DNA from 2 places in the Priestia sp. AB genome. Region 2 is predicted to be linked to the other one. Evidence: riboswitches for the same ligand, from Rfam matches in the RefSeq annotation. Region 2 holds a riboswitch; the other holds the start of a gene.

Region 1 (16,476 bases), on a different contig from region 2:
AAGGATGGACAAAAGGTTCATTTGCTTTTTTTGCCTCTTCGTATTGATCTATTAACAATTTCTTGCCTGAAAGGCCCCGAAATTGTTTAGTTTTCTTGAGCTTTGGAAAAGCTTTGCGGGTATACGGGTGGTTCCATAATTTCTCTACATACTTCTCCATTGAGACAATGACACTATAACTTTCTTGCTTTGTGTTATAAATTAGCACATCACGGTCATAGACAAAATTTTTATCTGGTTGACTGGCCAAGTATTTATCTCCAATATTTCGTCCTCCACTAATACCTAATTGGCCATCGACTACTATTATTTTATCGTGAAGACGGTTATGCCATGTCCAAGGTTTAAAAATAGTGAAGGGCTCATAGTACTTTAATTCTATATTATTGTGGAAAGCTAGAGCATAAAGAACATTCTTTCTTTTGCCTTTTAACCCATGAGAGATCCCGTCTAACAGCACTCGAATACGTATACCTCGATCCGCAGCTTCGAATAAAGCGCCCATAAGTAAATCCGAAGAACGACCTTTACCTATGGAAAAGTAAGCAATATCAATTGTATGCCTCGCTTCTTGAATCATCTGCATCCGAACAAGCCCTGAAAAATAACCGTTTTCCAAAAGCATAACTCGATCTGTGGATTCTTTCTTCCCGTAAAAATTCTCAGTATTCATTACTTTCAGGTCTTTTCCCCTATGCAAAGGGACATAAAACAGTACCACTGCAGTTACGAATACATATATGAAGTACAATACGACAATCATTATTAGTATATTTATTAGCATGTTTCCTGTCACAATCCCTTTCCATTCTTATCGTTTCTTTTTATTAGGATTCTTACTTTTTTAACTTCTATACCTTTTAAAATAAGAATGGAATGATGGATTATTTGTTACACCACTGTTGATTTCCGTGCAACAGCTAGAAGCACCTACATATATGAAACCTACGTTCATCCTACCAATAAAAAAATCCGAATGAGTTTGATTCTCAATCAAGAATCAAACTCATTCGGATCCTCCTTCAACGAAAATACTTTTGTCCCAGCCTCTTTCAAATAGATATGCTTATTGTAAAAATAATTCTTAGTTTTTTCTTTATACATCTTTAAGGAAATATATGCTTGATTATGGTTTTAAGATAACTTTTGTACATTCATCCTGATGATTGTTAAACATTTCATAAGCTTCACTCGCTTGATCAAGAGGGATTTTATGAGAAATTATTTCTGTAGGATCAAACTCCCTATCTGTAATTTTTTTAAATAATTCTGGCATGTAATGAATTACTGGAGCCTGTCCCATTTTTAAAGTGATGTTTCTTTCAAAAATGTTCCCAAGAGGAAACATATTATATATTGATCCATATACACCTGTTAGCTGAATTGTGCCAAATTTCCTTACTGCTTTTAGTGCAATTTGAATCGCACTTAACGTTCCTCCTTGCAGCTTGAGTTTCTGTTCAATCGCTTCTACTGGTGATTTCTTTCCATCCATTCCTACACAGTCAATTACAACATCTGCTCCACCACCGGTTACCTCTTTAATATAGCTTCCCATATCGTCGTATTTATCAAAATTAAAGCACTCTACGTTATTCATTTGTTTAGCTCGTTTTAATCTATATGGAACGTTATCAACAGCGATGACCCGTTTAGCACCTTTCATCCATGCAAACTTTTGAGTCATTAATCCAATGGGGCCGCTGCCAAGAACCACTACTGTATCCCCAGGTCCAACTCCGGAATTTTCTACACTCCAATAAGCGGTTGGCAGAACATCAGACATAAATAACAATGCCTCATCTTCAAGCTCACAGGAGGGCGGAATTACAAATGGCATAAAATTCCCAAAGGGAACACGTAATAGTTCAGCCTGTCCTCCTGGGTGATTTCCGTATCGTTCAGTGAACCCGAAGTATCCTCCTGTATCGATTTCCTTATTAGGATTAGAGTTATCACATTGACTTTCTAAATCATGCTGACAATAATAACAGGTCCCGCACGAAATATTGAACGGTAAAACTACTCTGTCTCCTTTTTTTACTTTTGTTACCTCTGGACCCACTTCTTCTACAATCCCCATTGGTTCATGGCCAATAACGTATCCTTTTTCAGCAGGGAGAGCACCTTGGTAGATATGTAAGTCCGAACCGCAAATAGCTGTAGATGTAATCCTAACAATAATGTCGTCTTTTTTCTTCAAAGATGGATCTTCTACTTCTTTTACTTGGATATCCTTTGCACCTTGAAAAGTTACTGCTTTCATAATCATCCTCCTTAATTAAATTACTACTCTATACCCTTAATGTCCCAAAATATGTATATGTATGGGTGGAAATTTATTTAGCCTTCATTTAGATTAAAAAATGAGCGTAAATACTGCTTACACGACAAAAAAAGCAGAAGTTCATTACCTTCTGCTTTTACAATTTATACTCTCTATTGTGAACCTGCCTAAGTAAAACAGCGGCTCTTTTATTGATTAAGATCGTTCTCCATATCTTTTATATCTTGCTGAAACTCTGTTAAACGCTGACGCTGTGTTTCAGAAGCATTTTCAAGCGCATTCTCAATTTGCTGAGAGGCTTCATTCACTTCACCTATTGCTTGCTTCGCTTCATGGCCGTACGATGCATCATTTTTAGCTTCATTTGCCTGTTCATATGCATCTACTGCTTCTTTATGCCCCTGCTGTGCTGCTTGAAACGATTGTTGTTTATCTTTATTGTATGGGTATTTTTTCATCATAGTGCTCCTTTCCATTTGTTCACTCTTTAGTGTGGCATTTTTCTACTTATTCATACGACGCTTCAATAGGTTAAAGCTAAATGAATATTTCTCATAACAAATCTCTCAATCATATAAGAGCCCTAGAAAATATCTTCTATTTTCTGAAATACTTTCTATATCTTACAAAAATGTATAATCACTTTCTTTAGCGGACATCATACGAATAGCTTATCTGAACGAAAAAATGTATTGGGGTTGACTGCATGCACTTGTTTCTTTTCTTTTTGATCATTTGTGCAGGGATTATATGGATGGAAACAAAAAGATTACCTCAACACTCTCATAAAAAGGAACGGAACATTTTTATGGCATTCATGACAATCAGTATCATAATCGCTCTTGCAAAAATCTTTCGGCTGCCTTTACCGAACCCTTCCGATTGGGTAGAAGTAATGTTTCAACCTTTAAGTCACTTATTATTCCGTTGGATCACTTAATTCATGTGTATGGCAAAAGGATGTGCTCATTTTGCTTAATGAAATCAATATTTCAGCTGCGCAGTTTCGCAAATTAGTAACTTTGTATGGCATCGGAAGCACAATTATTGTGGTACCTGCCGCTATTACAGCTGATGCTCATCAAGATGCCTAGATTGCCGCACTCTTCGGTGTTGCATTAGGAATTGGCTTAGTTTTGCTTTTTACCTCACTAGGAAAAATGCTTCCCACGCTTACGCTGATGGAAATGAACGAAAAAATTTTAGGCAAACTATTTGGAAAGGTTGTTTCTGCTGTTTTTGTGTTATCTAATTTATTTATCAGCAGTCAAGTTCTTTACTATGTAGGAAATTTTCTTACCACTCAAATCCTTCCCTACACGCCGCTTACAGCCATCCACATTGCATTTATGGGTGTCGTCATCGTAGGAGTACGCCTAGGAATAGAAGTGATTGCACGAAGTGCCGAGATTTTATTTCCTTGGTTTGTCAGATTATTCGGCCTTCTTATTTTGTCTATGATCCCTCAAATTAAAATAGAGCATATTCAGCCTGTGTTCGTAATCCATCCAAAAGCTTTTATTCGTGCTGTTTTAACGTTTTTAAGCATGAGTTCTTTGACTTATACCATTCTGCTTATGATTTTCCCTTCACACACGCCAGACATGAAAAAGGCAACTCAATCTTTTTATGTAGGTAATATAGCCGGTGGACTAGTGATGGTGACGTTAATCTTACTCGGAATTCTAGTACTTGGTCCTTATTACTCCCAAATCACCATGTTTCCAAGCTATGAATTAGGAAGAAGAATTGATGTAGGAAACTTTCTTCAAGGAATTGAAGTAGTCATTGCTATTTTGTGGTTTCTTACTCTTTTCTTTAAAGTTTCTCTTTATTTTCATGCTTCTATCGCTGGGCTTTGCCATATTTTTAACGTTAACGAAACTCGATTTCTAACGTTACCGATGGGGTTAATCGTTACAACTTTTTCTATTATCGTTTATCCAACTATTATCTATCAAAAAACATGGTTAGCCGAAACGTGGATTCCCTATAGTTTTTTCGTAGGAGCTTTTTATCCTTTTATTCTCCTTACTATAGGCTGGATCCGCTTTAGACCTGCTAAAATAAAAAAGATAATAAAATCCACATAAAAAAAGCAGGTAGTCACCTGCTTTTTTATGCTTGAAGCGCTTGAAGTCCTGCTTGGTTTAAGAAATGCCAAGGCTTATTAAAATGCGGCTGAAAGAAAAAGTCCATAAAGCCAAGCTCATCGATCGTCATTTCCTGCTGTACACATACAGACAATGTATTGATTGCTTGAGTAGCATCAATTTTAGAAATAACCTGTGCGCCTACAATTCGTCTTGTTTCTTCTTCATATACTACTTTTAACGTAATATTTTCGTACGTTGGCATGAATTCAGGTCGGTTATTCTCTGATATTGTGATACTTTTCACATTCATATCAAAAAGAGAAGCTGCTGTTTCTGTTATGCCGGTAGATGCAACATTGTAATCATAAATATGCAAGCCTGACGTTCCTTGTGTTCCCATGTACTTAATCGTTGGCTTAACAAGGTTTTGAGCTACTAATGTTCCCATTCTAACCGCATTGGTAGCAAGCGGAATATAGGCATGTTTCTTAATCGGATTGTAGTAAATGGCACAGCTATCTCCGGCAGCAAATATATCTTTTTTGCTTGTTTGCATATATTCATCAACCACAATTGCGCCGTTTGGAAGCATATCTACTTGTCCTTTTACTAAGTCTGTATTTGGACGGAAGCCAACACACAGAATAACAAGATCCGCTTCGTATTCGCCATCAGTTGTCATTACTTTTTCAACAGATCCCTCACTGCCTACAAATTTAGTAACCGCTTGGTTTAATGCTAATTTAACTCCTCGATTTTCAAACTCAGTTTCCATTAAATTCGTAAATTCTGGATCAAGATATTTATTTAAAATGCGATCAGCACTATCAATAAACGTCACTTCTTTTCCATACACTTCGAATGCTTCTACTAATTCTGCACCAATATAGCCCGCACCAATTACGGCTATTTTCTTCGCTTGCTTCGCTTTTTCAATAATGTGATTAGCATGCTGATAGTTTTTACAAAGCACAACATTATTTAAATCGATGCCTTCAAGGTTTGGAATAATCGGCCATGATCCAGTTGTCATCACTAGTTTATCAAATGTATCTTCAAATTCTTCGTTGGTTTCTAAATTTCGTACAGCTATTTTTTTACCATCTGTATCAATATTCGTAACTTCATGTTTCATTTTCATATTTACACCCATCTCTTGCAATTCAGACGGTGAAGAGTAAAATAAGCCATTTGCATCTTTTACGACCCCGCCTACATAGAGCGCAATTCCACAAGACAAAAATGAAACATTATCATTTCGCTCATAAACTGTAATTTTAGCTTCTGGATAAAGTTCTGCCATATTTTTTACTGCTGCCGTTCCTGCATGTGTACACCCTACTACTGCAATTTTCATAGATGATATCCCCCTTAGGATTATAGAAAATATGATATTGTGAAGTTTCTCACATATATTGTGAAATATTTCACATATCTTTTACAATTCTTATTATACAAACATGTTTGTCCTTTTTCAAGAGATATGTGAAAAAAATCACATACTTTTTTAAAAAAATATGTTACAGGGTTCTTTAAATAGCGTTGAAGCTTGATATGATGCGCTTTTCTTGCTGATACGCTGCTGATGAGAAACTTCATCAGCTTGTTTTTTTACGTAGAAATTCACTATCCAATGCACTCTCCATCAAAAAAAATAAGACGGATAAAAGAGTCACCGCTAAAATAGATACAGTGATGCCGCTCACAAGCAAGTCTGCTATATAAACTGATAGAAAAGTAAAAAATATATCCACAAAAGCTGCAGATGTTATAAATAGTACTCTATTCAGTCTGGCATTCTTCATTAAAAAAATGAGTGCCTTTGAAAAAAGCTCTGTGATAGAGCCAAATACAAAAATTAAAAATAGAAATAAACATATGGCCCAGTAGGACTCATATTCCACTCCCATTACTTTAAGGAAGCCTATAAAACCAAAAAAGTAGCTTACCATTAGTATCGCTAAAATGATTAGTACCATCGCTCCTACTATAAAGAACGCGATTAAACGATCCATTCCCCTGCTTTTTCTTTTCATTGTTCCACTCCACCTTACTTACTCATCACTTAATCCATATTATACGAAAAAAGTGCGATACCGTGGTATCGCACTTTTCTACATTATTTATCTTTTTTATCTTGAAGGGCTTGTTTTAAAGCATCACCCAAGCTTGAACCAAATGCTCCGTCATCATTGTATTTGTTAAGAAGCTTTCGTTCTTCTCGTTTCGAAATCTTTTTCTTTTTGTCCTCAGCTTTCTCCACTACTTGACATGAACGACATTGGAAGTAGGTACCCGCTTTTCCTGAGTGAATTTCCATTCGCTTATGACACTGTGGACAGCGTCGATTTGATAGTTTAGGATCTTTTGCGCGTCTATAGCTGCACTCAAGACTTGAACAAACGAGCACTCTTCCTTGCTTTGTTTTCTTTTCTTTCAAAAAAGAACCGCATTCCGGACATTTAGAGCCCGTTAAATTATGAGGTTTGTACGTTTGATTACTTGTTTTTACTTGCTTAACTAGCTTTTCTGTTTGTTCGCGAATATTTGTTAAGAACTCTTTTGCATTTCCTTTTCCTTTAGCAATTGCTTCTAAGTCACGTTCCCACTTAGCCGTAAGCTCAGGCGACTTTAACTCATCTGCTACTAGGTCAATCAGCTGCTTCCCTTTTTTGGTTGCGTGCAGACGATTGTTTTGGCGATCAATTGATTCATTCTGCAGAAGTTTTTCAATAATATCTGCACGTGTTGCCGGGGTACCTAAATTATGTTTTTCCATTTGTCCAAGAAGATCCGCTTCTGTATAGCGCTGCGGCGGCTCTGTAAATGCACTTTTCATCGTTACATCTTGAATAAGCAGCTTGCTGCCTTCTTCCATATCAGGCAGCTTCACCGTTGCTTCTGAGTCTCCACTAGAAACTTTTTTGAAGCCTGCATTCACGACTTGCTTTCCGCTTGCTACTAACTGTTCCCCGTTTACTTCAAGCTCTGCTTTAACCACTTCATACTCATATGCAGGATAAAATAATGAAATAAATCGCTTTGCAATTAAGTCATACAGCTTTCGTTCATCAGCTGATAGGTCCTGTAAAAACACAGGCTGATCCGTCACGATAATAGCATGGTGATCACTTACTTTTTCGTTATTAACCACTCGCTTTGGCAGCTGTGCATTTCTTAAAATTGGACGAACCTCTTCTTTATATACAGCAGAGATGCTTTCCAAACGCTCTTTCATAGTAGAAACCATATCTGTTGTTAAATAACGGGAATCAGTACGTGGATATGTGACTAACTTATGCTGTTCATATAGCTTTTGAAGTACATTTAATGTCTTCTTAGCAGAGAAATTAAAGCGTTTGTTAGCATCCCGCTGCAGTTCGTTTAAGTCATAAGGAAGCGGCTGCGCTTCTTTATGCATTTTGCGCTTAATTGTTTTTACAACTGCCTCGCCTGATAATTTTAAGTGCAGCTCTTTTGCGCGTTTTTCATCAAAAATGCGCTTTTCATTGCCCTTTTGCCAAGCTGCTTCAAAAGATGAAAACTGAGCTGTAAGCGTCCAATATTCACTAGGTTTGAATGTGTTAATTACCTGTTCACGCTCAATTATCATCGCAAGGGTCGGTGTTTGTACCCTTCCTGCCGATAATGGTTCTTCGTATTTAGTCGTTAACGCTCTCGTTACGTTTAAACCGATAAGCCAATCAGCTTCTGAACGGCAGACCGCTGAGTCATACAAGCGGTTAAACTCTTTTCCTGGTTTTAACTGTTTAAACCCATCACGAATTGCTTTATCCGTTTGAGACGAAATCCAAAGGCGTTTAAACGGCTTGTTCCAGCGTACCTTTTCCATAATCCAGCGGGCTACAAGCTCTCCTTCACGCCCTGCATCAGTCGCAATAATTAACTCTCCAATATCCTTTCTTTTTGCTAGATCGGATACTGTGCGAAACTGAGAGCTCACTTTACGAATTACTTTCAATTTCATTTTCTCAGGCATGATTGGCAGATCTTCTAATCGCCATGTTTTATATTGGTTATCATAATCCTCTGGTGTTTGTAATTCAACTAAATGACCAAGTGCCCATGTTACGACATACTTTGGCCCTTCAATATACCCTTTTTTTGTTTGTGTGCTGCCAAGTACGCGCGCAAGATCACGTGCTACACTTGGCTTTTCTGCTAATACAAGTGATTTCATTTTATGTATACCTCCAATTCACTTGTTCCATTATACATGATTGTATACCTTTTGTACGACTTCAGGATTAAGTTTACATAACACGATTATAATAAATAAAGCTGAAGAATTTCTCTTCAGCTTCTAGCTACTTCTTTTTATAAAATAGGCGTGAAATAATTAGACCGATAGCTCCTAAGACGATAAATAACAAGGCCCTTATAGCCATTGGGATAAAAGGTAAATCATATAAAACGAGTTTAAAAAGTGTTAAGAACAAAATGCCCACGCCGACATACGTTGCTGTTTTAAACGTTTTAAGTGATCCTATAATGAATGCAGCAATGGACAGCACTAGCCAAACGGCCGTCATAATAAGCGTTTGTGTATTAGCGGAAAGATCAGTGGTTCCAGCGACCGTCACTTCCGTAGCAAAAATTAAAGAAAGAATAGAAAAAACAATACTTCCTCCAATTTTGAACGTATCATGCTCATCTTTTTCTGTTTTTTGAATGCTGATCCATATAAATACTAGAATAGATGCTAACACAACAAGCCAATTTAATGTCGGAAGAGACAGCACTTGTTCGATTGGTGTAACTAAGATATACGTTGCGCTCAGTATATAAATCGTATAAGAAAACAGTTGATGAAGAAGATTTTTGTACGTCATGGCGATATAGTAAACCGCAAGCCCTTGAATCACATATAAAATCACTCCTTCTCTTAAATCGACGAGCTGATGAATAAAAAACGCTACTGCAACAATTAAATAGGTGATAAAAAATTCAAATTTCTCTTTAGAACTTCTAACTGCGTAAGCACCTAATACGTAAATAATAACTAACGCAAGCAGCACCATTGTAGTCGTACCATCGTCAAAAACGGCGAGCAGCCAGCAGTATGTAACTGCTAAACTCGATAGAAGGGTAAACGCATATATTTGCAGTACGGACTTTGATAGAAAAAAACTAGAAAGTAAGCATAAATGCTGAATAAGAATCGCCATACCTAATAACTCTTTTACATCATTATCACCAACAAACGAATAATAAATGAGTAGCGTAAGATTTAGTAGTACCGCCGAAAGTACATATAAAATAGAATATTTTTGTTTGACTGCCACATATAAAAAAGCTATATACAGAAACGTTTCATAGCCGATGAAAACAAGCGCATTAGGCGAATTACTTTCAATAAGAAACGGAACTAGTACGCCTCCCACGGCGCTAATAATACCTAGCGCCTGCGAACGATAAAAGACTGTTGCTGCAATTCCTAAGATGATCCAAGTCGCATTTAGCATAAAAGCCAGCGTTGGTCCTGCTAAATGGTATAGGCTATGCATGGCAAACGTCGTTAACATGAGAATAGGAATAGCTCCTCCTACAAGTACTTGCCCGAGCACCAGCCTGCTCTTTTTAGTTTGAAAATGACCTGTCACAGCAAAACCTATCGAAACCACAAAGCCGAGAACAACTTTTGCTTTTTCATTCATTAACCCATAGTCAGAGGCTGCTTTAAATCCCCATAACACGCCAATGATAAATACAAAAATAAAAATTCTCGGCAGCCATGTTTGAAAAAGAACTTTTTCCCAATCAACAGGCTCTTCTATTGCCTGTGAGCTTTTAGCTGCTGTTTGAGCAGGACGTTTAGTCGTCTCCTGGCGCTGCTTGGGAGGAGCGTGAACTGCTGGTCTTGGGGAATTTGTTTTATATACGAGCGACTTTAGCTTGGCTACGTCTTTTTCTAAACTGCTTATTTTTCGTTCAAGTTCTTCTATTCTTTCTTTTTCCATTTTCTCTCACCCTTTCTCTTTAAAGTATTTGTGATGTTTATATGTATATCTAACAGAACTTAACTATTATACCATTAAAAGGAATATCACTTAGAAACATTCTATTTTTAGCAAAAAAAAATACAGCGCCCTTTTCAAAAGAAAAGTTCGTTGTATAGGAGGTGCTGCATTTTTTATGTCACTTTCTCGCTGTATGTACTATGAAATCCCGCTTCGATGTGGGCTACTTGAAAACTATGGTGACCAATTAAATATTTAACAATATCCACACGGTCAATTTTACCGGGCTTATTGTTCATTGCTTCTCGCACCATAGATTGAAATGTTTCTTTGCAAAACTTCTTTTCATGAAGCAGAATCGTTTCACAATACTCTTCATGGTCTCCCTCTGAAATACGATAATAATGCATTTCTTTCACCCCTTTTTAATGTTATATCTATTACATACCCCAAATATTGCTATTTTAACAAATTAATTTTATTATTCTTTATTTTCCCATGTATATGGTTTATAGGGCAACGTTTCGAAACTCGTCGTTATAAATGCTAATTTGAAGCCGCTGAGAAAAACGTTCTTGTTCGATATATGTTTCAGGCATTAATCCAACAGGATATACCTTAGGGTTTTCGCCACTTCCTAATATGTATACATACATCTTTCCTTCGCTTGTATATCGAACCTTCGTCGAAATGCCCCCTTGCCCTTGAAGAGGCGCATACACAGCTCTTACATTATCTCTTATTTCTTGTACAAATCCATGCAGTTCAATATCAGAATCATAATAATGGTTTGCTTCATACAAGCCGTAAATACGAGACTTATCGATATCACATAATATGTTCCAAAATTCAGATAAATCTTCTTGGAACAACACTTGAATAAAATTTCGTGCAACTTCTTGCTGTTCGCTTGTTAATTCTTTTGTTAGCGCAAACTCTTCATTTTTTAACATCTCAGTCACCTCCCTTTTGTATGTAATACGACAAGAGATAAAAAAAACCTCTTTTTTTCAACTTATTAGCAACCAATTTATTTTTTCACATTAAAAATTGAAAAGCTATCTCGACTAAGATGTCAGAATAACTTTTCAATTACTGTAGAATAATTACGTAAAATATTCGATTTTTGCATTTGGAAAATACTGATCAATGTAATATTCTAATGTTTCTCTTAATTCTTGTTCTTCATCTTTTGCGTATACATATTTTCCAATTCCGTAACGCCCCCACTTGTAGCGGCGCTCCTCTTCATTCATCTCAAGCTTTGTTTTCGGATAATTTTTCTCGATTACCCGCTTGGCCGGCTTGGTAAAGCGATGCTGAATCATTTCAAACGTAATATCATCTCTGGACTCCTCAGGTATAGAGGCGTCAAGCTTTTCAAACAACTGACGGTATCCCTCTTGCCAACCTTCATGAATGTAAATAGGCGCCACAATAAAGCCAAGTGGATATCCAGCTTTTGCAACTTTATTAGCAGCTTCAATCCGGTAATCAAGAGGAGATGTACCGGGTTCAAAGTTTTTTATAACATAATCTGCATTTATGCTAAAGCGGAAGCGCGTGCGACCATTATGTTTAGCATCCAATAAATGATCCACGTGATGAAATTTAGTCACAAAGCGCAGTTGACCTAGTTCACTTTCCCCAAAATATTCAATCGCGCGCTTTAATGAATGTGTTAAATGGTCAATTCCTACGATATCAGATGTACAAGCCGCTTCAAATCGCGTTATTTGAGGGGCTCTCTCCTGCATATATTGCTCTGCTTGACCTAATATTTCTTCAACATTCACGTACGTGCGAATATATGGTTTGCTTCCCATTGTTGTCTGTAAATAACAATAGTGACAGTGCCCCATACACCCTGTTGCAAATGGTATTGCATATTCAGCTGACGGTTTAGATGTATCAAATTTCAATGTTTTACGCACGCCAACTACTAAAGTCGACTTGGCATTGCGGTATTTTTGCAAATCATTTTTTCCCGGTATATTACGGACTTGATTATGAGAAGTTGTTTGACGAATCTCAATTCCCATCTTCTCAAATTTTTCTTTTAATTGAACACCAAGCGGGTACTCCATTGCCCCTGGCTCAATATATACTAATTGAGGTACAAAAGGTTTTATCATCATGTACACTTCCTTTTTTCTAATACTAATAGCGTTTGAAAAATAAAAAGACTCTATCCTTGGTAATTATTTTTCAAACAAAAAAGACTCTCTGTTTAAGAGAGCCTTGCGTCAGTCATATTGTTCATAATCAAATATCTTATTATACATTTTTTCAGCTTCTTCATACGTTGAATACACGGCATCATCTTCAGCTAACAAATGGTAAGACTCATGTAAAAACAGCGCCTTTTCACCTTTATTTTCAGGGTGTTCAACAATTTCAGCCTGATTAATATTCGCAACGTTTGCCGTATGAGGATTTCGGTAAATAACAAATACTTGATCTCCCACTTGATATTCTTTTTTCTCCACGATCATCATCCTTTTCTTCTTTCTTTACTCGTATGATGTCCGCTTTTGCTCATTTTATCCGGTAAAAACACCTCATGGCATCATCAAGAATTCATACGCTTTTACGCTCAATAAACCGAAAAGGGAGCTCAATTTTCTGAGGAACCTTGCTTCCCACTAATGTAAAAAGCGTTTCTCCCATTTCCTTAAGAGGAAGTTCGATCGTTGTTATTTGTAAATAAGAAGAAAGCGGATGATTATCAAAACCAATGATAGCTAATTCACCAGGAACTGAAATACCCGCTTGTTCGCACTGAGCTTTTATTCCGATAGCGACTTGATCGTTTGTTACTAAAAGCGCCTGAGGCCGATTTTTCATCTGCACTAGTTTTTCAACCACTTTTTCACCATCTGTCACGTTCAAACAGCCTTGAAAAACCCATTCCGGATGATAAGGCTGATTTATTCTTTCTACATATTCTTTGTATGCTTGTTGCCGCTGTTGACTATTCGTACCCGTCATTCTTCCAATACAGTAGCCAATATCCGTATATCCTTTTTCTTTTAAATACAGGAGCGCCTGCTTAAAAGCTGCATAATGATCAACGTATACGGAGCGAATAGAACGATTCTGTACGTTTTCGCACACGGCTATTGGACCGTACTGCTGATAATATTCAATCGTGCTCCAGCTGCTTGCTCTAGAACAAATAATCACTCCATCAACTTGCTTTGTTTTTAGCATATGAAGCGCTTCTTCTTCTTTTTTCACATCATAGTTCGTCTGACAAATAACAAGCTGATACTGCTTTTCTAACGCCTGAGATGCCACTCCTTCTAAAAGCAGACTAAAATACGGATGATTAATAAAAGGCAAGACGACGGCAATCATATTTGTTTTCCCTTTTGATAAGTGAACAGCATTAATGTTTTGTTCATAATTAAGTTCGTGAATAACCTGCTCTACCAGCCGGCGTTTTTCTTCTTTTACATACGGATGATGATTTAGCACCCGGGATACAGTCGAAACAGATACACCAGCTTTTTTTGCGATATCTCGGATATTTGTCATGTTTTCACCTTTTTCTCTTGCGCTGAAACGCGTTTCATACTTTATTCTCATTATAAAGTGAAACAGCAAGAAGCTAAACCCGTTACCATCGTGTTTTTACTCATTTACGTAAGGAGGTCATTTCATGGGTATTTTATTATTCATTTTATTATGCGGAATTGAAATTGGAGGAGCGGCTTATGCACTTAAGCAGAACGAGACGCTTTGGAAGGAGTTAGATGATGAAAAGCCGACTGATTTTTTTAAACAGTAAAAAACCCTTAAAAAGAACATTCTTTTTAAGGGTTTGATATTACGCAGCTTCTTTAGATGACTTTGACTTTTTATTTAAACGAGGAAATCCAATTACAATTGCAATGATCCCGCAAACCGCTGTTAACATTGGGTAGAATGTAAATGGAATAATCTCAATCGGTGAAACTTTAGCAAATCCTGCTGCGAGAAGCATTTGTGCGCCGTAAGGAATAAGCCCTTGAACGCTGCATGAAAACAAGTCAAGCAGACTGGCTGATTTACGATTATCAATTGAATACTTATCAGAGATTTCTTTTGCTAACGGACCTGCCGTAATAATTGAGATCGTGTTATTAGCCGTTGCTAAATTTGTTAAACTTACCAGTCCAGCGATGCTGAATTCTCCGCCTTTTTTCGTTTGGATACGTCGTGTTAATAAGTTCAATAAGAACTGAATACCGCCATTATAGCGAATAAGCTCAACCATTCCGCCGATTAGCAGAGATAAAATAATTAACTCTGACATTCCGCCAATACCTTCTGTCACAGTTTTAGCAAGAGAAGAAAGCGTGTAGCTTCCGTCAGCTAATCCGATCACGCCGGCCAATACAATTCCTCCGGTTAAAATACTTAATACGTTTGCACCAAATATCGCAGCGACTAAGACGCCCACATAAGGTAAGATTTTAAACCAGCTGAAGTCTTTAATTTCTACTGATGACGTGTTGCCTAGCGTCATTACAAGCAATAGAATCACTGTAACAATCGCTGCAGGAAGTACAATAAAAAAGTTCACTTTTAATTTATCTGACATATTTGTTTTTTGCGTACGAACTGCTGCAATAGTCGTATCAGAGATTACGGATAAATTATCTCCAAACATTGCACCACCAACAACGGCAGCAATTGCCAATGTAATGGATACATGCGCTTGCTCACTGATCCCTACAGCGATAGGCCCTAGCGCTGCGATTGTTCCCATTGACGTTCCCATCGAAATTGAAATGAATGCGCCAATAACAAAGATTCCGACTACGACTAAGCTTTGCGGAAGCACAGACAGAGCTAAGTTTACCGTTGAATCAACAGCTCCCATGCCTTTAGCCACTTGAGAAAAAGCACCTGCTAAAATAAAAATAAGCACCATAATAATGATATCAGGATGTCCTGCTCCTTTAGCAAAACGTTCCACTTTTACATTAAGTGAATCTTTGCGGTTCATAGCCAGCGCCACAATGGCTGCAATGATAATGGCTACTAATACAGGCAGCTTATAAAAATCTCCCGTTATAATTCCTGATCCGACAAACAGGACTAAAAAGACGCCCAGCGGTAACAGCGCCCAGCCGTTTCCTTTTTGTTGTTCCATTCTTAACACCTCTTGTTTACGTAATAAAAAAAGACCTCTTCTTATTGATAAGAAGAGGTCTCTTATTTGTATCATAAGATTACCCTTCTCATCTTCCAAACGAAACATCGTCTGCTGGATTTGGCACCGCACTGCGTACAGCCAGTTGCCGAGACATCATAGGGCCAGTCCCTCCGTCTCTCTTGATAAGAAGTTTATAGTTGTTTTAAAAATAGTCTTTCACTACTGTAAGCTCTTTTTATTTAATTGTCAAATGCTATTTTAGAAAAATATATAGTGCGAAAATTCTCACATCAATTAGCTACGTCTCGTTTCAAAAACGCTGCCCATGCCACGCCCATAAAGAAGACAAAATGCGCCACCAAGATGAAAATGGAAAATGGAATTGTCATGCCGTCAAACATCGTCTTCATTCCGTCCATATACTGCACAAAGTTCGTGTTGGCGAACAGTAAAAATTTCCCCCACCATAAACCAAACTGTGATACTAGTCCTGTTACAGCTTTCGCCCCGATACTTACGACAATAGCCAGACTGGAAGCAAGCGCGCTGTTTCTAAATAAAGACGACAGCATGAATGCGAACGTCATCATCATAAACGTTTCCATATACGCACTGTCATACGTAAGCGTAATATTTTTAAGCAGCTGCGCATCTCCTTCTAGACTGGTAAATCCAAAGAACAAGGCTCCCCATACAAACGAAAAAAGCAAATAGCTCAGTAAATAATACAAGCTAATTAAGATGAGGGTTAGGTACTTGGATGCTAAAATCGTTGAACGTCTAGCAGGGCGAATTAAAAGAAGCTTAATGGTACCTGCCTCAAACTCTTTTGCAACCATTGACCCTCCAACAGCAAGAGCGAAAAATTGAACGAGAATCAGCATACCTGAACTAAATGACAGGAAGTTCAAAATGTTGTCTTCTGTTCCTGCACTGTTTGCTACTTTTTTCATTAATAGAGCCATA
Region 2 (16,476 bases):
AGTTGTCCAATACCTTCATTTGTTTGCTGCTCGTTCCAGCTTTCAGGTACTGTAGCAATGAATTTTGCACGGAATGTCATTTCAGCCTTTGCTACATCTCCACGAACGATATTTAATCGGTATTGACGCCCTAGGTAAGGGAATTTGTCTCCCTCTTCAAAAGAACCAGTTTTAGCTGCAGAAGCTGCTGCTTTAGGAGCCTCTTTTTTAGCTGTTTCTTTTTTTACTGCTTCTTTCTTTGGAGCAGCTGGCTTTTCCTCAGCTGGCTGTGAACCGTTTAGTTGTTTTAAAATCCATGTTGCTTTGCGTGCGATGATTGAACGCACATTGTTTTCATTAAGACCTCTTGGGATAATAACTTTTACCCCTTCTTTGTCACAAATTTGCACCGTGATATCGGTTCTATTTGGAACGACTTCAATTTTGTAGTCAATTGTTTGATTGCCTGTTTGATACGTATACATAAAATTTTTCGTACTCCTTTCTACAAATCTTCATTTTATAAGCAAAGGTAGAGTTTGGTCAAATGAAAGAATAATCAGACAGTTATCAACTGCTGTTGCAGCGCCTTGCAGAATGATATGTATTCCAATATTTAGTGGAAAAGCGCCAATAATAATTGCTTCAATTCTTCTTTAGTTTTTACAAAAACATATAAAAATATGCCGATACTACTAATATAGATTAGACATTCTATGTCTTTAGATGGTATAGGGAATGAAAAATAAAAAAAGCGTTTCAAAGTTTACATGTGAAATGCTATATATGATGGTCATAGCATTTACTGTAATTGAAGTGACAAATTATTATCTTATCTTGAAACAAGAGCAAGCAGCCTCGATTATGCTAGTGATTACATTTCTGTTTGCTTTTCTTACAACTACCGTGTTCTATTTTATCATACGTCGCTCTATAATGGCGGTTGAAAATTTAACGAAAGTAATGAAAGGGGTTTCGTAAAGGGATTTATTGATATTTGTTCAGTATAATAAACTGTAAGTATTGGTTTTTATGATAGCTTTCATAGAAAGAGATAATGAAAATTGACACGTTATAAAAGCAGTTGTATAGTGAGTACGCAAGGAGGCAGTCTGTCTTTTTTAATTCCTAGTAAACTTATAAGCTAAATAAAATATTTAAGCACTACATAAGGAGACGAAGAGATGAAAAATGAATTCCGTTTGGCAACAAATGAGGACGCAGATAACTTATTGAACTTAACTCTACAAGCATATAAGCCTATTCGAGAGCTAGGCATTCCTTTCTTAGCAGCTACTGCTGATCTTGCTCTCGTTAAGAAAAATATTTCTCAAAACCTTTGCTATGTATATGAAGAAGAGAAAAGAATCGCTGCTACTGTGTCGATACGAATGCCTTGGGGAGAACATCCAGGTCCGTTTGCTGTTCCGCATCTTTGGTGGTTTGCAGTAGACCCGTCGTTTGCCAGGAAGGGTGTTGGATCTAAGCTGCTGCATCGAGTAGAGGAAGAGGTAATAAAAAATACGTTTAAATCACCAGGTGTGTCTTTAGGAACAGCAAAAGAACATCCTTGGTTAGTTGAAATGTATGAACGAAAAGGATATGTTCAAGCTAAAGAAAAGCACCTTGCAGAAGGTTATACGACCATATTTCTTTATAAAAAATTTAATAAGGTACACTCTTTGTCGTAAAAGATAGAGAAGTGATCCAAATTAAGAAATGTGAAAGAGTGATAAATATGACAGATCAATTACTACTAAATGAGTTAATAGACATACGCCGTGAGCTGCACCGGTTCCCAGAGCTTTCAATGAAAGAATATGAAACAACTAAACGTATTAAAAAGTGGTTAAAGCACTATGATATTTCTATAGCAGATGCATTCCAATTAGACGTAGGAGCAGTAGCAGAAATTGTAGGAGGAAAGCCGGGACCTACTATCGCAATTCGAGCTGATATTGATGCGCTGCCAATTGAAGAAAAAACCAATCTGCCATTTGCATCTGAAGTAAACGGAGTTATGCACGCATGCGGCCATGATTTTCATACGACTTCTATAATCGGAGCAGCCATTCTTCTTAAAGAGCGTCAGCAGGAGCTTTGCGGTACGGTACGATTTATCTTTCAACCGGCTGAAGAAACGGCTTCTGGGGCAAAAATGCTAGTTGAAAAAGGTGTGCTCGAAGGAGTAGAAGCGATATTTGGGATGCATAACAAACCGGATCTTCCTGTAGGAACCATTGGTATCAAACCGGGACCTTTAATGGCAAGCGTTGATCGTTTTGAAATTGACATCAAAGGAGTAGGAGGTCACGCGGGCATCCCTGAAAAAACAGTAGATCCGATTGCTGCTGCTGGTCAAATTGTTACTAGTTTACAAACCATTGTCAGCCGTAATCTCAGCCCCTTTCAAAATGTTGTTGTCAGCATAACTCAAATCCATGGAGGGAGCTCGTGGAACGTCATTCCTGACAAAGTAACGCTTGAAGGAACGGTGCGTACCTTTCAAGAAGAAGCGAGAGAAAAAATACCGGGTCTTATGAAACGAACTGTTGAAGGGATTGGAGCAGCTTTCGGGGCTTCAGTAGACGTTAAATGGTATCCATATCTTCCTGTAGTAAACAATGATGATACGCTGGAAAAACTGGCTATTAACGCTGCAGAGAATCTTAGTTATCAAGTCGTAGAAGCTGAACAATCGCCTGGAGGAGAAGACTTTGCCGTATATCAGCAGCATGTACCAGGATTTTTTGTATGGATGGGTACAGCTGGAGAATATGAATGGCACCATCCTTCTTTTTCATTAAATGAAGAGGCATTGCTTGTAGCAGCTTCTTATTTTGCTAATCTAAGCTTTCATTTTTTGAATTCATTCCATTACCGAAAAAATTAAAAAATTTTTATTTTTCTATTTACGGGGATGGAATTGTTTGATAAAATAAATTTTAAATTAAAAAGTTATCACGAGTGGACGAGAGATCTGGCTCTTTGACTCCACAGCAACCTACGAATGTAAGGTGCTCCTACCAGCAAAGCATGTGCTTTGGGTGATAAAACGGGTGAAAAACTCATTTTGCATCAAAGCAAAATGAGTTTTTTTTATTTTTCTAAAAGGAGAGGGTTTTATGAGTCATACAGCAGTTGCAGCACATACAGGAGAGAAAGCATTAAAGGAAGCAGTGAAATTATTAGGAAAGCATTATCAAGTAGCTTATCGTGAGTTAGAAACATTTTATGAAATTGTGGTCGAAAACCATGTTCGTACATATGCTGTAGGCATAGACATTAAAGATATACAAAAAGCAAATGAACTAGAAATTTATTCATCATGCTGTTCCAAGCTTGAGCGAGTAGGCTGTCTTTTATAGAAGAAGTCTGCTCGCGCCTCTATTTTTTAAGTGTTTTTAAATAGAAAGCATGGTTTTTGACAAGCAAAGAATCTGGTGGGTATAATCAATACTCAATAGGTTTTAAAATTAATCATAAATTGTCGAAATTTTTACACAAATTAAAGGTTACATTCGAAATGAATTGTGGTATGTTATAAAACAAGAATATTTTATGAAAGGAGCATTGAAATGGAAATGTCTCTTGAACACGGAAACGATGCAGGAAGCGAACAGCTTATTGATCGTATCCTAGACTTTTTAGAAGATGACCAAAAGTAAAAAAAGAGTGTGCGGTGCTATCCCTAGCCGCGCACTCTTTTTTTATCATGTGCGTAAAGGCAGCGCCATACTATTATACATAGGGATAGAATGAAAGGGTCTCTGTCAAAGGGATTGACGAATAGTTTTGTTTGATAGAAAATTTAGAAAAAGGAAAGAGATGAAGGGTATGTCGAACAAAACATCTTTGTATCAAACAAAAGCACAGTTAAAAAAACTTGTAAGCGAATTGGTTTCTATACCTAGCGTGACAGGAACGATGGCAGAAGTGGAAATGGCTGAATCGATAGCGTCGTATTTATTGAAGCTGCCTTACTTTCAAAAAAACGAGCAAGTCGAGCTTCATTCAACAGGAGACGGGCGATCGATTGTCACAGCTTTTGTTCAAGGGGAAAATACGAATAAAACAGTTGTACTAGTAAGTCATTACGATGTAGTGGATGTACAAGATTATGGACAGTGGAAAAAGGATGCTTTTCACGCTGATACATTAACGAGTACTTTTTATAACCATATGGAACAAGTTCCGGCGCACGTACAAAAAGATATGATAAAAGGAGACTGGCTTTTTGGCCGAGGAACGATGGACATGAAAGCAGGCATTGCCCTGCATATCAGTATGGTTGAACGAGCATGCAACGGAGAGTTTGACGGAAACATCCTGCTGCTGTCAGTGCCGGATGAAGAAGTAAATTCGCTTGGGATGAGAAAAGCAGTGCCTGTTCTTTTAGAACTTGCCCGCAAACATCAGCTGGATTTTTCTCTCATGCTAAATGCAGAACCCGTGTTCAGCCGCTATCCTGGAGATCAAACGAACTATGTGTACTCAGGATCGATTGGAAAAATCATGCCAAGCTTTTTGTGTTATGGAAAAGAAACTCATGTAGGGGAACCGCTAGCTGGTTTAAATGCTAATTTACTAGCTTCTTATTTAACAAAAGAAATAGAATTAAACGTTGATTTTTGCGAAAAAGTAAGAGATGAAACGAGTCCACCTCCTACGGTGCTGATACAAAAAGATTTAAAAGAAGAGTATTCAGTTCAAGTTCCGCACTCTGCCGTTGTATTATTTAATTTATTTATGTTAAACCGCTCTCTTAAAGAAGTAACAGATCTGCTGTTGAAATCGGCTGACAAAGCGGCTTTGAATGTAAAAAAACATTATAATAAAGCCGCTAGGCAGTACGCTGAGGGAATGGAGGGTTCATCTCGTGACGTGAACGTATGGACGTATGAAGAACTTTATACTCATGCAGTCAAAAAGCACGGCGAAAAATATGTGCACGAAATGGAAGCAGCACTTTTGGCACAAGAGGAGGATGACAGAAATAAAACCATTAAATTAGTAAACTCTTTAGCTGGTTTATGTAAAGAAGCAGCTCCGATGATGGTCTTATTTTTTACGCCGCCTTTTTATCCGGCCGTTTGTTCACATGATGATCCGTTTGTACAAGAGATTTTGTCAAACGTACAGGCAACTGCCAAAGAGCAATTCCAATTGGAGCTAGTTGAACAAAGTTATTTTGGCGGAATTTCGGATTTAAGCTATGCCAGCCTGCAGCATCCGCTTCATACATTTAACACGTTAGTAGCCAATATGCCCCTATGGAATAAAGGGTATCATATCCCGCTAGAAGAGCTAGAGGAGCTGAAGATGCCGGTGCTGAACATTGGACCGCTGGGAAGAGATGCGCATCAATGGACCGAAAGATTAGACGTTCAGTATTCCTTTGAAATTTTGCCTCATTTCATTTATCAAGCTATAAAAGAAGCACACAAATAAACATCCGTCCGCGGATGTTTATTTGTTGAATTTAAAAGAAGCTCCTTGTACGGTAATTTGTTGCGGTGTTAGAGCGTGATCCAATTCAACCAAAAATGGACGTTCTCCAACTTTTTTTAATGTATCATGGACAACACCTTGTGTTCCGCTGCAAAAAATAAGGTTTCCTCCATTGACATATAGTTCTTGACAACGTGCATCAAGTAAAGAGTCTTTGTAGCTTTCGCCAGACTGAACGTCCAGCAGTTTCGTCCACTTGCTGATGGATTCTTCGAGGTTATGTACAGCACAGTAAATATTTTTTAGCTGCAGCTGACCAGCTTGGTGGGAAGAAAGATCCGCTAGCTTTGGCTTGCGTTTTTCTTCTGGTTCACCCCATTCAATAAAAAAAGGAAGAGGCAGGGAATCGTGGTCAGCTTCAATAAAACACATTTTCCATTGAAGTCTTTCTCCATCATTGGTTTGGCGAGAACCCGCTACAGGACCTTTCACAGTGACGTTCTTGCTTTCAAGCTCTTTTATCAGCAAATCCATATCATCTGTACGAAGTGCAAATCGGCCAAAATGACCAAGCGGTGTATGTTCGTTAACAAGCTGCTGAATAAGGTCATTATCTGTAACGTTTTGAGCTAACGCGATATCTCTAAGCCCAAGCCATTCAATATAGCTGAGGTTAAAATAAGCCAAGGTGTTAAAAGTGCCCCATTTTTCATGGATGCCGCCTTTAATGACATTTATTCCGTATTCGTTTAGTTCTTTCTGAGCTTTAATAGGATCAGGTGAAAAATGAACAAGATGATCAAAAGATAAGTGCATGGATAGGCCTCCTTTTAAAAGAGATTCTTTCCCATTATTATACGTTATTTTCCTTTTCAAGAAGAGTAAAACGAATGATTATGTAAGGTGTAAAATAGAGAGTTTAAAAAAGCAAGCCGTGTACGTTTGAGACTCGACTTGCTTTTGAGTTATTTAGCGACGACAGCCATGTCCTTTAAAGCAGCAGCCCAATGATTTATTAAACCATGGATATGAGCAGCAAGGTGAACCGCATTGACAGTGGTGATGACGGCTAGAACGACGAGTAGAGCGATAAGTAGAACGGCGGCTAGAACGACGAGTAGAGCGATAAGTAGAACGACGGCTAGAACGACGAGTAGAGCGTCTTCTAGAGCTTTTACGTCGAGAATTTGGCTCTTGATACATAAATGTTTCGAGCTCCGTACAAGAGAGAGATTCTGCTGCTTCTCTAATTTTTTGAGCAGGGATATGCATACAAACACCTCCTTAGGGTCTAATTAAGTAGTACATAATAGAATACGTACCAAGAAAGCTTTTGGATATAGTGAAAACATGGAATTTGTCTAAATTTGTGAAAGAAATGGAGTGGTTTTCATGCTTCAAATCCTCGAACATCAAAGAGTGGATATCGCTCTTCAAATAGTAGCTGTGCAAGGAGAAGCTTATCAAGAAGAAGCAAGGCTCATTGGTTTTTCAGATATTCCTCAGCTTACAGAAAGCAAAGAAGATATTATGAAAAGCAAGGAAGTGTTTATCGGAGAAATGATTGAAGGTAAGCTAGCAGGAGTGCTGTCGTTTGAAAAAGAAAATGAGCGATTAACGATTTGCCGCCTCGTTGTGCGTCCTCGTTACTTTCGAAAAGGAATCGGAAGCTGTCTTTTAACACATGTACTTCAAAGATATTCTGAATGTGAATGTATAGTGTCTACAGCCGAAAAAAATACACCTGCGATTAAGCTGTACAAAGCGCATCAGTTTTCAATTATAAAACACACTGCAGCTGCTGATAACCTTGTGTTAGTAACGATGAAAAGAGATTAAGACATCGCTAAATTAATCTAAGGGCCAACAAATGAGCTACATGAGCTAGTAGGAATCGACTGTTGATTTCCGTGCAAGACTTCGCTTTCCGCGGGCGGCCTCTGAGCCTTCTCGTCGCTTGCGCTCCTGCGGGGTCTCAACTCTTCCGCTATTCCTCAGTAGTCTCCGTCTTGCTCTCCAATCAACACAGCTAGAATACTCATAACAATAAAAAAATCCGAACGCGTTGATTCTCCATCAAGAATCTCGATTCACCGTTCGGATCTTCTTTCGACTAAAATAATGTTGTCCCGGCCTCTACGATGAGAGTGTTTGCTCAGAATAATCTAGAGCTGTATGACGCTGAATCAGCAGTAAAGCAGCTAAAGTGACAACAGCTCCGATAATAAAAGGCAGCGTCATATTGAGTTTAAAGGCAAATGCACCAAGCAGAGGGCCAAAAATACGCCCTAAGCTATCCATTGAGGCGGTCAGCCCCGAAGCAGAGCCATATCCTACTTTGGTTCTCATTGTAATTAATGAGAGGACACAAGGACGAATAAGGGCATTTCCTGCTGTAAATATGCACAAAAATAAGGTAGCATTAACGGCACTAGAAGATAACAAAATAGACGTAAATCCTATTGCTGAAACTAATAAGCCAATGGCCATCAGCTTTTTTTCATTTCCTTTTTTAAATCGCTGCAGCACACCGCCTTGAATCAGCGCTTGAGTTAAACCGCTCGCCATAAACATCCATCCGATTGTCGTAGGAGTAGCATTAATTTTCGCTATTTGAAAAAATTGAAAAGTAGCTTCTAAACCAGCGAGCGTAAAAGTCGCTAAAAATGAAAGAACATATAAATACTTCATAGCTCCTTGAAAATCTGACGTGAAGTCATGCCATCTCGATGTCTGTACTTTATCAGCAGATTCTTTTCGTAAAGATTCTTTTCGTAAAGATTCTTTTAACGTAAAGAATGAGAACGCTGTCATAATCAGTGACAAGATACCAGAGATAACGAAGGGAACAAACAAGCCGAAAGATGAAAGGACGCCGCCTAATGCCGGTCCAAAAATAAAGCCTAAGCCAATCGACATTCCTAACAGTCCCATTGCTTTCGTTCGGTTTTCTTCATCTGTACTATCAGAAGCATATGCAAAAGCACAAGGAATAACAGCTCCTGCAAACAAACCTCCGATGATGCGCGACGTATACATTAAAGTCAGAGAGTTTTCTGCCACCGAAAAAAGAAAAAAGCTTGCGCTAAAGCCGAGTAAGCCCCAAAGTAAGATGGGACGCCGGCCTTTTATATCGGAAAGCTTCCCCCAAAAAGGTGCGGTAATAAAAGATGCGATCGAATAGCTAGCCATTAGTATTCCTAAATTGACCGTGCTTGCACCCGTGGCACGAATAACTTCAGGTACGATGGGGATGATCACTCCAAAACCGACAAATACCATAAAAATAACAAACATTAACGTTCCAAGCTGTTTGTTCATATGCAATTAAGCCCCTTTCTCTGTAGAACATGCCGTGAGTTTAGTATACCAAATACAAAGAAGTTTTTTACGTATATTTGGTAAAAAGCGTTTTATTTACAAATGGATAACTATGTTAATATTTACCTGTTGTGCTGAGGATGATACAATTAAAAGAAAAGGGACGTGAAGCGATTGCCAATATGGATTGTATTTGCTGGGATCATAGGCGGTCTTTTAGGGTTTGGGGCGCTAGTGGATTATATAGCTAAGAAGAGAAGTATCAAATTAGATCCAGAAGAAGGAATAAAGAATGCTTCTGATGCAGAACAAATCTATGTGGAAAATTATCTTTATCAAACAAAAGAAAATAACAATCACTTTCAATAAAAAAAGCTTGGAGACGAATCTCCAAGCTTTTTTAATGCGGTAAAAAGATGAGCTGATAGAGGAATAAAACAGCAAAGACATACACAAGCGGATGGACTTGTTTGCCTTTTCCTTTTACCAGCTTCATTAACGGATAAGAAATGAAGCCAAGCGCAATTCCTGTTGCAATACTTGATGTAAGGGGCATCGCTAGAACAACTAAAAAGGCAGGGAACGCTTCATCAAAGTCATTCCAATTAATTTTAGCTACAGCGCCCATCATCAAGCTTCCGACAATAATTAATGCAGGTGAAGTAATAGCTGCTACGCCAGAAACCGAGCTTACAACCGGACTAAAGAACGCTGCAACAATAAATAAAATGGCTACCGTCACACCCGTTAGACCTGTACGTCCGCCTGCTGCTACACCAGATGAAGATTCAACGTAAGCCGTTGTTGGGCTTGTACCAAATAAAGCTCCAATCGTTGTACCAAATGAGTCAGCAAGCAATGCTTGACGTACGCGAGGCATCTTATTACCTTTCATAAGACCGGCCTGTTGAGCTACTCCTACCATTGTACCTGTTGTATCAAAAATTGTAACAAGTAAGAAAGAAAAAACAACTGTGTACAGATCATGATGAATAACATCTCCAAAAGCGGCAAAAGGATTTGAAATCATTAAGCCGTCTGGAAGGTGAGGAGAAGCAAACAAACCTTTATCAAATGAAAGCTGTCCTCTAAAGAAAGCAATTAACCCCGTAATAATCATACCGAAGAATAAAGCGCCGTTTACATTTAGCGTATATAAAATGATTGTAATCGCAAGTCCAATCAGTGTTAAAACTACTTTTTCAGACTGCAAATCACCAAGTCCAATTAAATTTGACTTATTTGCAACAATAATACCGGCTGAACGAAGCCCGATAAAAGCAATAAATAAACCGATACCAGCACTAATCGCGTGCTTTAAATTGTTTGGAATAGCTTCAATTAATTTTTCACGAAACGATGTTAACGATAGGATGATAAAGATAATGCCCGCTACGAATACAGCTGAAAAAGCAGTAGCATAGTCGATACTTCCATTTGAACCAACAACTAAAGCAGCAAAGTATGCATTCATTCCCATACCGGGAGCAATAGCGATTGGGTAGTTAGCTGCAAGAGCCATCCATAGCGTAGCTACGACTGCTGAAATAATAGTAGCTGTAAATACTTGATCAAAAGGAACGCCGGCGCTGGACAAAATAACTGGGTTCACAATGACGATATAAATCATGGTTAAAAACGTTGTAATACCAGCTAAAATCTCCGTTTTAGCATCCGTATTATATTCTTTTAACTTAAACATAAGTAACCTCCAAAAATAACGAACATTAAAAGCAACATGATATATAATATTCGTTTTTTACTTGAAATGCAATAGATTTGCATATAAAAAATCAAAAACTAAAAAAGTGACGATAAAAGAGCTAAAACAAGTGTGAAATATTTCTTTTTTTCGGTGCTTTTTATAGTGTGTGCGTATAGAAGAGGCTCATACGAAAAAAAGCCGCTTGGGCTATAGCGGCTATGTTGCTTGTTTTGAGGAAACGACTATTGGAAATTTTATTTTAATGGAAAGAGTTAAATCGTTATACGTATATTCCAAGCGTCCGTGGTAGTTGGAAACAAGTTCAGAAATGATCCACGTGCCAAGGCCTTCGTGGCGTTCTTTCTTTTCTGTAACATGAAAAGAAGTAAACAAGTGATCTTGACGCTCTCGTGATAAAGGAGCAGTAGAATTGCTGACTTCTAAAATGTAAATGCCACTTCGGATCATACTCGAAACGGTTATCTCTTTTTTCTCAGAAGAATGAGCGGCTTCTAAAGCATTATGTAGTAAATTCATGGTGAGATTCATTTGGTCAAGGTGCTTTAAAGGCAGCTGTGATAACGGTGAATTTAATTGAACATTCATATGTATTCCCCACGTATGTGCTTGATTCTTGCTTTGATGTACAACAGAAGCAACGTGCGAATGTTCACCTTGAATATATGAATGGGTATCATTCAAAGCTTCAACGTAATCTTGAATATACTCTTGTGCCTGCTGTCTTTGATTTGTTTCTAGAAGATAGGATACGGCACTGACATGTTTAATAAAATCATGTCTTTCAGCCCTTAACGCTTGAAAAAGCTCATTGTTTTTTTGAATTTCACGTGAAGCACTGCTTTCCCGTTTGGTTACGAATATGTATTGTTGATAAGAGGAAAACATGTCGGTCATGCAACCAATCATTGCGATAACGGTTAGGGCAATGCTAAAAGGTGAAGATAGGCTAAATAAAAGCAGGAAAAAAGACGTCAGTACGATTGCTTTTTTTATAGTTAGTGAAGGAACCGTTTGATATTTCTTTCTCCATATAAAAAATGAACCAATTATAAAAGAACTAAGTAGGAGATGTAAACTAACAGGCAGGTCTTTAAAAAAGAGGAGCACGAAAACAGTTAGTAAAACTAGTGTGTAAAATAGTTTCATTTTAGATAGTCCCTCCTTTAAAAGTATTCTTTTTGCAAGATGTCTAAATTTGTTTTGGTGATTAAAGCTGTTTTTTCGGTGCTTTGAAACATCACTGAGTAGGAGTGCTTAGTATACAGGGAGAAATTTTGAATATAGGAAATGTTGATAATAAAAGCTCGATGAGACCTTAGAAAATGACTCGCTGTTAATTCTTTTTCAATTTCGTTTAATGATTGATAGGTACTAAATTCTCCATTTGTCGTTATGATTGTGGTAGAGCGACCTGTTCGTTCTGCAAATATAATATCTTGTTTGTTCAGCACTTGCATTTCGGTTTTTTGTTTTAAAATAAGCTTATCTCTTGTGTCAGTTGATTGTTTTTTTTGATGAAAACGCTGAATGCCTTTTAACAGACGCTCTTTAGAATAAGGCTTCATAATGTAGTCTAAAACGTTGAGTTCAAATGCATGAACGGCAAAGCCGCTGTGCCCAGTGACAAAGATGACTTGAATATCAAGTGCGTAAGCATTGATAAAGTCTGCAAGCTCATAACCTGATAGCTTTGGCATTTCAATATCTGTAATTAATAAATCAATTTCATTTTTTTTAATTTCGTTATAAGCTTCCTCCGCGCTGCTAGTCGAAAAAAGTATGTCTATATCATCTTCTCTTTCTAAAGAAATCCTCAATTTTTCTAAATCATATGAATGATCATCCACTAATCCTACTTTCATAAATAAAAACCCTCTTTGTTTCATTCTATTGGATATTACCACACTATTTTACCATGATTTACAAGATAGAAAGGACGTTTCGCGACATAAAAAACCCTCTTTATGACAAGATGGAAGATGCTGTATGAAAAATAAGCTAAGATAGATTCAATCACAGTAAAAGGGGAGAGCAGATATGATTGAAATCAAAGGTGTGACGAAATATTTTAAAGAGAAAAAGCAAACAATTGCAGCTGTTCAAGATATTCATGTAACCATCGCACAAGGAGAAATTGTAGGACTATTAGGTGAAAATGGAGCGGGGAAAACAACTCTTTTACGTATGCTGTCGACTGTACTTGAACCATCGGAAGGTAATATGTTCATTCACGGAATAAACATTCATAAACAGCCTGATAAAATAAAGCAAAAAATCGGCGTCCTTTTTGGCGGTGAAACAGGTTTATACGACCGTTTGACTGCGCGTGAAAACTTAGCTTATTTTGCTAAGTTTTATGGAATGAGCAGACATGAAACAAAGATAAGGATTGAGGAACTGGCCAAACGTTTTGGAATGAAAGACTACTTGGATCGCCGCGTCGAAGGCTTTTCAAAAGGAATGCGTCAAAAAGTAGCCATTGCACGCACTATTCTTCATAACCCGGACGTTATCCTATTTGATGAGCCGACTACAGGGTTAGACATTACATCAGCAAACATGTTTCGTGAGCTTATTAAAAGTCTGCAAAGAGAAGGAAAAACGATTGTTTTTTCCAGTCACATTATGGAAGAAGTGGAGATGCTGTGTCAGTCTATCATCATGATTCATAAAGGAAAAATGATTTATCAAGGAACAAATGAACAGCTTTATAAAGAAGAGGAAAGCACAGATTTAAACTATATCTTTATGTCGCGTATCGTGAGGGGGGCTTAATATGATTTGGCATATTTATAAAAAAGAGTTAATTGATTGTTTGCGAGATCGAAAGACGATTATCTTTAGCGTGTTGATTCCTATTTTATTAAATGTAGGGATTATCTTTTTTGCCGACAAAATGATGGCTAGTGATCAAATAGATTCTATGTCTGTAGCTGTTACAAAGAATTCTGATGCCAGTGTGATCGATTGGTTAAAAAACGATGACAACATTAAAGTAATTGAAAGTAAAAATCCACTCAGCGCTGTAGAACAAGGGAAAGCGTTAGCGGCGTTAAAGATACCAGGTAATTTTTCTTCAGAAATGCGTAACATGAAATCGCCAGAAGTTACTGTTTATATTGATTCATCCAGTATGAACTCAGGCGCTACGGCGGATTATATACAAAATATATTAAATAAACATCGAGAAGCTATAGTTACCGAACGCTTAGATCAATTAAATGTCAATAGTCAAACGATTGCTCCGTTTAATGTGGTTGAAAAAGGAGTGTCTAAGGAAGATGACGGCTCTTTAACTATGATTGCGATGTTTGCCCCAATGATTATCATTATGGGCGTTTTAGGTGGTATTCTTCCTTCTGCAAATGATATCTTTGCCGGTGAAAAAGAACGAAAGACGATGGAAGCTTTATTGATGTCTCCTGTCAAAAGAACTCAATTATTGGTTGGGAAATGGCTGACTATCTCTACATTCGGTATCATAAGCGGCCTTTTGTCGACATTGGCCTTTGTTTTGTCTGTACGTTATTTAACAAAGGTATTAAATAATGCACTGCAGCTTAAGGGGCATTTTACAACCTTTATTTTCTCATTTTTAGTTAGTCTTACTTTACTAGCGCTTCTAGGAGCTATGGTATTATGTATTCTTAGCCTTTTAGCAAGTTCGGTTAAAGAAGCGCAAAGCTACACATCCCAGATTATGATGGTAGCGATACTTCCATACTTTTTACTGATGGGAAAATCCGTACACGAACTGCAGCCAAGCGGATTCTTAATTCCTATTTATAACGTATTTGCACTTATGAAACAGCTTCTCTACGGTGTCTATGAAATGCAGAGCCTTGCCTATACAATAGGAAGCTTGTCGGTTTGTACAGTTGTTTTATTTACGATTGGTTATACGATGTTTACAAAAAGCCGCTGGGTGCTTGGTAAAGGGTAGGAGGTTGGGACAAAAGTATGTTAGTTGAAGGAAGATCCGAACGATAAGTCGAGGTTCTTGATAAAGAATCCAACTCGTTCGGATTTTTTCATTGTTATGATTATCGTGTGTGTAGTTGTTTATCTCTAGATTCAATTGATTTCGTTATGTCTCAACTTTTTGTGTAGGGAAAGAGCAATTAAAAGAGAATGTAGGAAGAAAGGAGAGTGAGACAGTTGCATCCTATTATAGTAGAAGAAATTCCTGACTCTATAAAAAAGTATGTGAAACAAATCGAAAAAGTGACGTTTCCAAAGCAGGGATGTACGTCGGATGTTGGTATCCTTCATACCGCTAAAGGAAGGTATGTTTTAAAGCGGACAAAAGGGGAAAAGTACAGAAAATGGTTATATAAGGAATATTATGTATTAAAGAATATACAAGCACTGGCAGAATGTCGAAGTCCGATCGTTTACAAATTCGTCCAAACAGCAGAAGAGAGCTGGCTGCTGCTAGAATTTTTTGAAGGAAAAACTGTAAGAGAGTATTTAGAGAAAGAAGATAATGAAGAAAAGCGCGAGCACATTGTCTACGAAATGGGGCGTCTTCTTGCTCGCATTCACGATGCGAAGTGTCCAGAACAATTAGTGAGTAAGCAGCTGTGGATCCACCGAATGCTGCAAGAGGCAGAGTACAATTTAATCCACTATAAGGTAGACGGAAGTCAACAGCTGCTAAAACAACTGCAGAAGCAAAACATGATATGCAAACAAGAGGTGTTTATTCACGGAGACTACACGATTGATAATGTACTTGTGCACGACGGTCGGATAACAGCTGTTATTGACTGGAGCGGAGGAACTTGGGGAGACGCTCGTTATGATATGGCCCTTGCTGTTCGCTTTGAAGACGGAATTTTTACAGGTAAAGAGCGCGCGTGTTTTTTTAAGGGATACGGCAAGGGGATTTCACAGCACGAATTTTGTTATTTTGCAGAAGGATTGTACGAGTTTTTCTAAGCAATAATGACATCATTTTCTTCATTTGTTGAACGTCCACTTTCTTTGACGAATTCATACTAGTTTTGTCACGTATGAAGGGATTTAAAAATTTCTCTCGAAATGGCTAGTAAATGAAAAAAATGGGGGGATGGAACATGACGATGAAAACGGTAGATGTGGCAAAAGCGCTAGGAATACATCCAAGTACGGTATTAAAGTGGGTCAAAATGGCGGATATCGAGCTAGAGAGAAATGAATCGGGACACTGTGAGTTTACAGAAGAAAATGTTGAAGCACTTAGAAACTTTCAAAAAAACCGCAATCGTCAAGCCGTCGTCAAAGTGGTAGAAAAAGTAGTGGAAAAAGAGGAAGTCGTTATATCTGATGAACGTGTACAAGACATGCAAAAGCAGCTTGATCAGCTTTTTTTAAGGCTAATTGAAAATGAAAAGCGTACAGAAGAAAAAGCGGGAGAAGTAGTGACTTTTCAAATTTTAGAGCATCGTTCAGAAATCGATCGATTAAATAAAGTTATTACGAAATTAGAAAATCGAGTAGTGGAACTTGAAAGTCAGTTAAAAAGTGAAGACAGCTTAAAAGGTAAAAAGCCTGTTCCGAGATGGAGAAGCTTTTTAACCGGTATTTTTAGCTATTAGCAGCGATTTACCATAACGGTAAATCGCTTTTTTTATGGAATTTTATGAAAAATACATCAATTTGTACAGAATTGTGGAAAAAAATCTCAATAATAGTTGACGAAACGCTTAGTAATTTGATAAAACTAATTAAGTTAAGAAAGTGAAATACTTTCGTAAATACATATTCGTTATCAGGCGATAGCGTTAAGGAGAGTGACAAGTGAAAAAAAGAGAAGAGCTCGTTCAAGAAATGGAGACGCTGTTTCGCTTTGTGTTCAGACAGCTTCGCCAAGAAATTAATGAAGTATACAATTCAGAGCTATCAACAAATGAATTTATGGTGCTTCGTATGCTGGTTGATTCCGGCAGGCAGCGATCAACTGATTTATCAAAGTATCTTCAGGTTTCAGCAAGCCACATTACGGCGGTAACCGACTT

Evidence for each region. Region 2 has a riboswitch for S-adenosylmethionine ahead of POF52_RS09015 (hypothetical protein). Riboswitches for the same ligand answer to the same signal wherever they lie in the genome.
Region 1: linked by a shared signal. The riboswitch ahead of POF52_RS10890 (Na+/H+ antiporter NhaC family protein) and the one ahead of POF52_RS09015 (hypothetical protein) in region 2 are both predicted to bind S-adenosylmethionine.

Annotation. Positions count from the first base shown of each region.
Region 1 is NZ_JAQMYN010000003.1:223,088-239,563, forward strand. It holds gene POF52_RS10810 (phospholipase D-like domain-containing protein) at 1-763, opposite strand, end outside; gene POF52_RS10815 (zinc-dependent alcohol dehydrogenase) at 1,127-2,266, opposite strand; gene POF52_RS10820 (hypothetical protein) at 2,476-2,745, opposite strand; gene POF52_RS10825 (hypothetical protein) at 3,042-3,227, shown strand; gene POF52_RS10830 (hypothetical protein) at 3,259-3,381, shown strand; gene POF52_RS10835 (GerAB/ArcD/ProY family transporter) at 3,424-4,380, shown strand; gene POF52_RS10840 (FAD-dependent oxidoreductase) at 4,406-5,740, opposite strand; gene POF52_RS10845 (YrvL family regulatory protein) at 5,982-6,419, opposite strand; gene POF52_RS10850 (DNA topoisomerase III) at 6,503-8,584, opposite strand; gene POF52_RS10855 (DUF2339 domain-containing protein) at 8,712-10,364, opposite strand; gene POF52_RS10860 (hypothetical protein) at 10,538-10,774, opposite strand; gene POF52_RS10865 (hypothetical protein) at 10,874-11,317, opposite strand; gene splB (spore photoproduct lyase) at 11,471-12,499, opposite strand; gene POF52_RS10875 (transcriptional regulator SplA domain-containing protein) at 12,611-12,859, opposite strand; gene POF52_RS10880 (LacI family DNA-binding transcriptional regulator) at 12,945-13,904, opposite strand; gene POF52_RS10885 (hypothetical protein) at 14,029-14,157, shown strand; gene POF52_RS10890 (Na+/H+ antiporter NhaC family protein) at 14,197-15,507, opposite strand; SAM riboswitch class I at 15,593-15,699, opposite strand; gene POF52_RS10895 (ABC transporter permease) at 15,801-16,476, opposite strand, start outside.
Region 2 is NZ_JAQMYN010000002.1:536,639-553,114, reverse strand. It holds gene POF52_RS09035 (M48 family metallopeptidase) at 1-464, opposite strand, end outside; gene POF52_RS09030 (hypothetical protein) at 718-960, shown strand; gene POF52_RS09025 (GNAT family N-acetyltransferase) at 1,164-1,670, shown strand; gene POF52_RS09020 (M20 peptidase aminoacylase family protein) at 1,718-2,872, shown strand; SAM riboswitch class I at 2,935-3,036, shown strand; gene POF52_RS09015 (hypothetical protein) at 3,105-3,347, shown strand; gene POF52_RS09010 (M20/M25/M40 family metallo-hydrolase) at 3,817-5,430, shown strand; gene POF52_RS09005 (VOC family protein) at 5,449-6,246, opposite strand; gene POF52_RS09000 (CotG/ExsB N-terminal domain-containing protein) at 6,400-6,702, opposite strand; gene POF52_RS08995 (GNAT family N-acetyltransferase) at 6,823-7,269, shown strand; gene POF52_RS08990 (MFS transporter) at 7,567-8,751, opposite strand; gene POF52_RS08985 (hypothetical protein) at 8,926-9,120, shown strand; gene POF52_RS08980 (NCS2 family permease) at 9,152-10,453, opposite strand; gene POF52_RS08975 (sensor histidine kinase) at 10,673-11,623, opposite strand; gene POF52_RS08970 (LytR/AlgR family response regulator transcription factor) at 11,641-12,339, opposite strand; gene POF52_RS08965 (ABC transporter ATP-binding protein) at 12,515-13,252, shown strand; gene POF52_RS08960 (ABC transporter permease) at 13,254-14,420, shown strand; gene POF52_RS08955 (phosphotransferase family protein) at 14,627-15,418, shown strand; gene POF52_RS08950 (MerR family transcriptional regulator) at 15,556-16,056, shown strand; gene POF52_RS08945 (MarR family winged helix-turn-helix transcriptional regulator) at 16,259-16,476, shown strand, end outside.